One region of the Shewanella sp. T24-MNA-CIBAN-0130 genome, then DNA from elsewhere that is predicted to be linked to it. Evidence: predicted binding sites of a transcription regulator. Region 1 holds the regulator's gene; the other holds the start of a gene.
The links. Region 1 encodes LexA, which represses DNA repair genes until DNA is damaged. Its sites were predicted from a motif close to TACTGTATNNNNATACAGTA; they were not measured.

Region 1 (3,433 bases):
TTGAGGGGCATTTCTGTTGCCCCAAGCGGAAGTGCTACCCACACAACCAATAAAAAATACAACCATTGCTTCACAAGACTACTCCCCTGCTAATTGCAAAATAGCAACTACAAAGAAAAGTCACACAGTAAATCTCAGCTCTATGCAAACTCTTCGGTTCCCGAAAAAAGCTTGATGAACTCAAAGTACTCTGGTGGTTGTATACAGACTGTCTACGCTTTTATTGTTAGCTGTGCACCACGCTTGTACCTACGACTGAACTTATCAATTTCTATTTGGATTATTTGTCTGACAGTAATCTTGATTACTGTCATTTTATCCAATTAAAGATGAAGAATGTTTCATCCTTGTTAACCACATTACTTGTAGATTAAACATTGATCAAGATCACTTTGTTGGTAAATAGGCTAAAAAAAGATGAAAAAAAGCCCTGAATTCAATGCAGGGCTTGGTAATTAAGGATTTATGCTTAGTGAAATGAGCAAAAATTACCTGCTCCACTTGTTAATGTAGAGTTAACAAGTTGATGTTTGTGAGGTAAGTGAGCATTCACATCTTCAATTACCACGCCTAATGCTCGCGCGCTCTTAGCGACAATTTCCAATCGACGACTATCGCGAGCATCGAGTGAACTTGTCCAAGTAACCACTGCACTAGAAGTTCCGCTCGTGAGAGCTTTTTCCATGGCCCATAATGTTTCGACTTCATCTTTGGTGTGCACCAGTAAAATACGATCCATTCTCACTCCAGCACTGGCCAGCATATGCTTATAGCCTATGTGAGGTGGACTAATTAATACAATCCATCTGCCTTGTTGGCTCAACGTCGCCAGTTGGCTACACAATTGACTCAGTTCTGCTTCACCTTGGGTGACAGTTTGTAATGTTTGAATGGTTTGGTTGCCATGCAGATCTGTTTCAGTTAAATCTACCCATAAGCCTGGGTGACGTGGCGCTACGCCCATTAGTTTGTTCATGACCAATCTCCATTACGGATAACGCCAACTGCAAGCCCTTCGATGGTTAGGCTTTGGCAACTTAAATCTACTTTTATCGGGTTATAATCTTCATTTTCTGCATGCAGATAAATCATATTACCTTTTTGTTCGAATCGTTTTACGGTGACGTCATCATCAACACGCGCCACCACAACCTGACCATTACGCGCTTGTTGCATTTTATGTACAGCGAGCAAGTCGCCTTCTAAAATACCAATGTTTTTCATGCTATCACCACGAACCCGTAATAAAAAATCTGCGGCGGGTTTAAACATATTTGGGTCGACTTGATAATATTGTTCTACATGCTCTTGCGCCAAAATAGGCTCTCCAGCAGCAACTTGTCCAATGAGTGGCAGACCGATTTCAAGCTGTTCTTCATGAGGTAAACGAATACCTCTCGAGGTACCAGGTATGATCTCGATAAAACCTTTTTTGGCTAATGCTTTTAAATGCTCTTCGGCGGCATTAGCACTTTTAAAGCCAAGACGACTCGCAATTTCAGCACGAGTGGGTGGCATACCTGTTTCGGTGATATTGTTTTTAATTAAGTCTAAAATTTCTGCTTGGCGCGGCGTTAACGGTCTCATGATGGTTCCTGTCTTTTTATACAGTGACTGTCATTATATACAGTGTTTTTGTTCGTGCAAGTATTAACCAACTCTTTTTTGAATATTGTTGGTCAAGTATCATTCAACAACCTGTTTCTATTAGTTATTGTGTATTGATTGTCTGATGTTATTTCTGATAGTGAGAACTCAAGCGTAAAGATAAATCGGTCTGATAGTGTAAGCAGGCTGGTTTCTGGTATCCTATACGACAATATTACAGTGGCTTATGTTGCGAAAATAACCATGTCAAAACCAGATTCAATATTTTTACGAGCGTTAAAATGGATTCAAAAATCGATGGTACTCACGGTTGTTGTGCCACATGATCCTTTTGACGATCTTAATTTAGATCCATCTAAACCTCTGATTTATGTTATGAAAACAGAATCAATCAGTGATGCCGCTGCATTAAGCGAAATCACTGAGAGCTTTGGTATGCCCAGTCCATATGAGCCACTGCAATTGGATGGCCTCAAAGTATCACGCATCGTTTGTCTTGAAGGCCGCAAACCGCTTTTTGGTAAACGCGAAAGCGGTGAAAAATTTATTAATAGTTTTACCAGTCTGTTAGCGCTTCATCGTCAATGTCCTGAGTTAGATATTCAGTTGGTGCCTGTGAGCCTTTATTGGGGTCGCACACCGGGTAAAGAAGATGACAGCATGAAAGCGGCTTTTTTTGAAAGGGAAAACCCGACCTGGCTGCGAAAATGGCTAATGATTTTGTTTCTAGGTCGCCACAATTTTGTACAGTTTTCTAATGCATTATCGCTTCGTCTTATGGCTGATGAACACGGTACCGATAAAAGAATTGCTCACAAATTAATCCGTGTTGCGCGAGTGCATTTCCGCCGTCAACGCAAAGTGATGACAGGGCAGCAATTACCGAATCGGCAAGTGCTTTTTGCGTCGTTACTTAAATCTGATGCAATCAAGAAAGCCATTGAAGAAGAGTCGGTAAACAAAAAAGTATCTGTCGAGAAAGCCCGTGAAACCGCCATTGAATACCTTGATGAAATTGCCGCTGACTATTCTGATAGTTTTGTGCGCATTGCCGAGCGCTTCCTCACTTGGTTATGGAACAAATTATACAGTGGTATCAATATCAAAGGTGCAGAACAGATAAGGCAGTTACATCATGACGGCCATGAAATTGTCTATGTGCCTTGTCATCGTAGTCATATGGATTACTTACTGTTGTCATATATTTTGTATTATCAGGGTATGGTTCCACCGCACATTGCTGCCGGTATTAATCTTAACTTTTGGCCTGCTGGGCCTATGTTCCGTCGTGGCGGAGCATTCTTTATCCGTCGTAGTTTTAATGGAAAAAAACTCTATACCGCAGTATTTCGTGAATACTTAGATCAGTTATTTGCTAAGGGCTATTCGGTCGAGTATTTCACTGAAGGTGGTCGTTCTCGTACCGGGCGTTTGCTAGCGCCTAAAACCGGTATGTTAGCGATGACTATTAATAGTGTGTTACGTGGCATTGAACGCCCTGTGACCTTAGTGCCTGTGTATTTAGGTTATGACCATGTGATGGAAGTGGCCACTTACCATAAAGAATTAAGCGGTAAGAAAAAGAAAAAAGAATCTGTTTGGCAGTTATTTGGGGCTCTGCGTAAATTAGGCAATTTTGGCCAAGGTTATGTGAACTTTGGTGAGCCGATTAATTTACAACATTTCTTAAACGAGCAGGCGCCAGAATGGCGTAAAGAGATTGCGAACGATCCTGATCAGAAACCATCATGGTTTACCCCATCGGTCAACTTACTAGCCAATCGTGTAATGACCAATATCAACGGCGCTGCTGCGGCCAGCTCGG
Region 2 (3,433 bases), on a different contig from region 1:
CATGATGGTGTTAGGTACACAAGCTTCATTGACACTTGCTAGAGAGAAAAATTTAGCCGTAATGTTAATTGAGAAGCAAGAGCAGGGATATCAGGTCTATTACAGCGATGCGTTTAAATCGTATCTTGAGTAGGTTCCTTATTTTTAAACTAGTTGATTAAACGACTGATTGATTCAACTAGTAGTACCCTAATCTAAATGAGTTAATTGGAGTTTGTGATGAGCACATTTATTGCAGCGTTTGTAGTATTATTATTGTTCTTTTTATTTATGTCTGTGGGTTATATTGTAAAGAAGAAAGCCGTAGCAGGCAGTTGTGGTGGCTTAGGCGTTTTAGGTATTGAGAAGGCGTGTGACTGTGACGACCCATGTGATAGCCGCAAACGCCGTATGGAAAAAGAGCAAGCTCGAAATGAGTTGCTTAATCAAAATCGAATTATTTAACGACGTTTGTCATTTAAAGCCTAGGTTACCAAACTAATGCTTTGTAAAGAGCCTTCATTTTGAAGGCTTTTTTTATGTTTGTGTATTACTAGTGAGTTACAAATCTTAGTTATAATGATAATGGTTATCAATAGTAAGTGTGTGAAAAGAAAGGAAAATTTGCCTTTTCCCCTATAGTGTTTTATTCTATTTGTAATTGATCTAGATCACGTTATTTATCGAGGGCATTACTATGAAAGGTCATCCTAAAGTCATTAGCCAACTCAATCGAGTACTTACCTGTGAGCTGACTGCCATTAACCAATACTTTTTACATGCACGCATGTTTAAACATTGGGGATTGGAAAAGCTTAATGAGAAAGAATATAAAAAATCGATTGAAGACATGAAGCATGCTGATAAGCTGATTGAACGTGTATTGTTTCTTGAAGGTTTACCTAATCTGCAACAATTAGATAAATTGCGTATCGGTGAGCATGCTGAAGAAATGCTCAACTGCGATCTGGCGGCTATAACAGCACAAATTGCGCTTTTGCGTGAAGCCATTAAGGTATGCGAAACTCAGCAAGATTATGTTAGCCGCGATTTATTTGAAGATTTACTCGAAGATGAAGAAGAACATTTAGATTGGATTGAGTCGCAACAAGAGCTTATCAATCAAACGGGTATTCAAAATTATCTTCAATCACAAATTAACGACTAATAGGAAATTATCATGAAAGGCCATCCAGAAGTCATCGATGCACTAAATAGTTTATTAACCGGCGAGTTGTCTGCCATGGATCAATATTTCGTCCATGCTCATATGTACGAAGACTGGGGATTCAACGAACTGTATACCCGAATTTTGCACGAGTCAGACGACGAAAAGTTGCATGCTGCTAAATTAGTCCAACGGATTTTATTTCTTGAAGGCACTCCCGATGTTGCCAGTCGTGAAGCGTTGAACATTGGTAAAGATGTGCAAGAAATGTTTAAAAGTGATTTAGCCTATGAATATCATGTTGCTGATCATTTACGTAAGGTGATCGCGCTATGCGAAGACAAAAGTGATTATCAAACTCGCGAAATTTTAGAGGTGTTGTTGGATGACACTGAGTCTGATCACATGTACTGGTTAGAAAAGCAATTAGGTCTGATTGAGATGGTTGGTTTACAGAATTATTTACAGACCAAAATGTAACGTATCCATTGATACAGGTTACCATTTACTAAAGCCCAACTGAGTTTGGGCTTTTTTGTGTCAGTGAGACAATGATTGAATACTGTTTATATATACAGTATCATCATGGTAATTGAGTTAATGATGATGGTCATAGAATGCGTAAAATCATTCACATCGATATGGATTGCTACTTCGCTGCCGTTGAAATGCGAGATTTTCCTGAACTACGAGGCAAAGCTATTGCTGTCGGTGGCAGAAGTGATCGCCGAGGTGTAATAAGCACATGCAGTTATGAGGCCCGTCAATTTGGGGTGCGTAGCGCGATGTCCAGTTATCATGCACTGCAGTTGTGTCCGCTGTTAATTTTAGTGCCTGGACGCATGGAAGTGTATAAATCGGTTTCATTGCAAATTCGTGAGATTTTTCATCGATACACAGATCTCGTTGAGCCATTATCTTTAGATGAGGCTTACCTTGATGTCAGCGATTGCAACGTTCACCAAGGCAGTGCCACATTAATTGCTAAAGCCATTCGCAACGATATTTTTGAGGCCACAGGATTAACGGCTTCAGCGGGTATTGCACCGATTAAGTTTTTAGCCAAAATCGCTTCCGATTTAAATAAGCCCAATGGTCAATATGTGATCACCCCTAATCAAATTAGTGATTTTGTAAAAGACTTGCCACTGAGTAAAATTCCTGGCGTTGGCAAGGTTACTTCAAAAAAGTTAGCCGATATTGGCTTAACCACTTGTTATGACGTGCAACAATATCCTAAGGCTCAATTAATTAAGGCTTTCGGTAAATTTGGCCATGTGTTGGCTGAGCGTGCACAAGGGATCGACTCAAGGCAAATTAGTCCACACCGAGTGCGTAAGTCTGTTGGGGTTGAAACCACCTTAGCCAAGGATATTTTTACCTTAGAACAATGTCATCAAGTGTTACCACAGCTTATTCAAGAACTCAGTGCTCGGGTACATCGCAGTGCTAAAGACCGACAGATCCACAAACAGGTTGTTAAGCTTAAATTTAATGATTTTAAACAGACCACAATCGAGCATCGCAGTGATGAGATTTCGATTAACTTGTTTCATGACTTGCTGCAACAAGCTTTGCAGCGTAGCCAAGGGCGGGGTATTCGTTTGATTGGCGTGAGTGTTGGTTTAGCCGACGTGACGTTGGCAGCGACAGATAATGGTGCGGATAAAATCACCCAGCTCGATTTACAGTTTTAACACTGGAACAATACAAAAATTAAAAGGCGACATTATTGTCGCCTTTTAATTTGTTTATTGTGTTGATAACGTCATCACTAAAACGGATTAAGCATCTTTAGCTGGAATACGCTCTAGTACCGCAAGTAGCAATTGCCAGTACTGACCAACGGTGGTGATGTTGACCATTTCATCAGGGCTATGGGGATAGCGAATGGTTGGCCCAATTGAGACCATGTCCATAAGTGGATAAGGTTGTTTAAATAAGCCACATTCAAGACCAGCATGGATCACCATGATGGTTGGGTCTTTTTTATAAATGTCGTTATAAGTTTCACGCACAATCGCCATAATGGGTGAGCTTGTATCTGGCTTCCAACCGGGATAAGCACCACTTAGGTCAATGCTTGCACCCGACAAATTAGTCAGAGCGGTGAGCATTCCTGTGACTTCTTCACGACCAGAATCGATTAGCGAGCGAATAAGACACAAGACTTCAACGCTTTCATCTTCGGTACTGATCACGCCGATATTAAGCGAGGTTTCAGTCACACCTTGAACTTCATCACTCATGCGGATCACGCCGTTAGGGCTCGCATGCAATAAGTCG

Region 2: a site for LexA is predicted at 1,708-1,727, ahead of dinB (DNA polymerase IV). Genes of this name have one in related genera too.

What each region holds. Positions count from the first base shown of each region.
Region 1 is NZ_JBEOPP010000002.1:134,635-138,067, reverse strand. Features, by position in the region: gene coxB (cytochrome c oxidase subunit II) at 1-74, opposite strand, end outside; gene AAEZ02_RS01630 (cell division inhibitor SulA) at 470-976, opposite strand; gene lexA (transcriptional repressor LexA) at 973-1,587, opposite strand; gene plsB (glycerol-3-phosphate 1-O-acyltransferase PlsB) at 1,852-3,433, shown strand, end outside.
Region 2 is NZ_JBEOPP010000015.1:22,812-26,244, forward strand. Features, by position in the region: gene AAEZ02_RS08535 (FAD:protein FMN transferase) at 1-133, shown strand, start outside; gene nqrM ((Na+)-NQR maturation NqrM) at 220-444, shown strand; gene bfr (bacterioferritin) at 677-1,147, shown strand; gene bfr (bacterioferritin) at 1,160-1,627, shown strand; gene dinB (DNA polymerase IV) at 1,765-2,844, shown strand; gene AAEZ02_RS08560 (aminoacyl-histidine dipeptidase) at 2,932-3,433, opposite strand, start outside.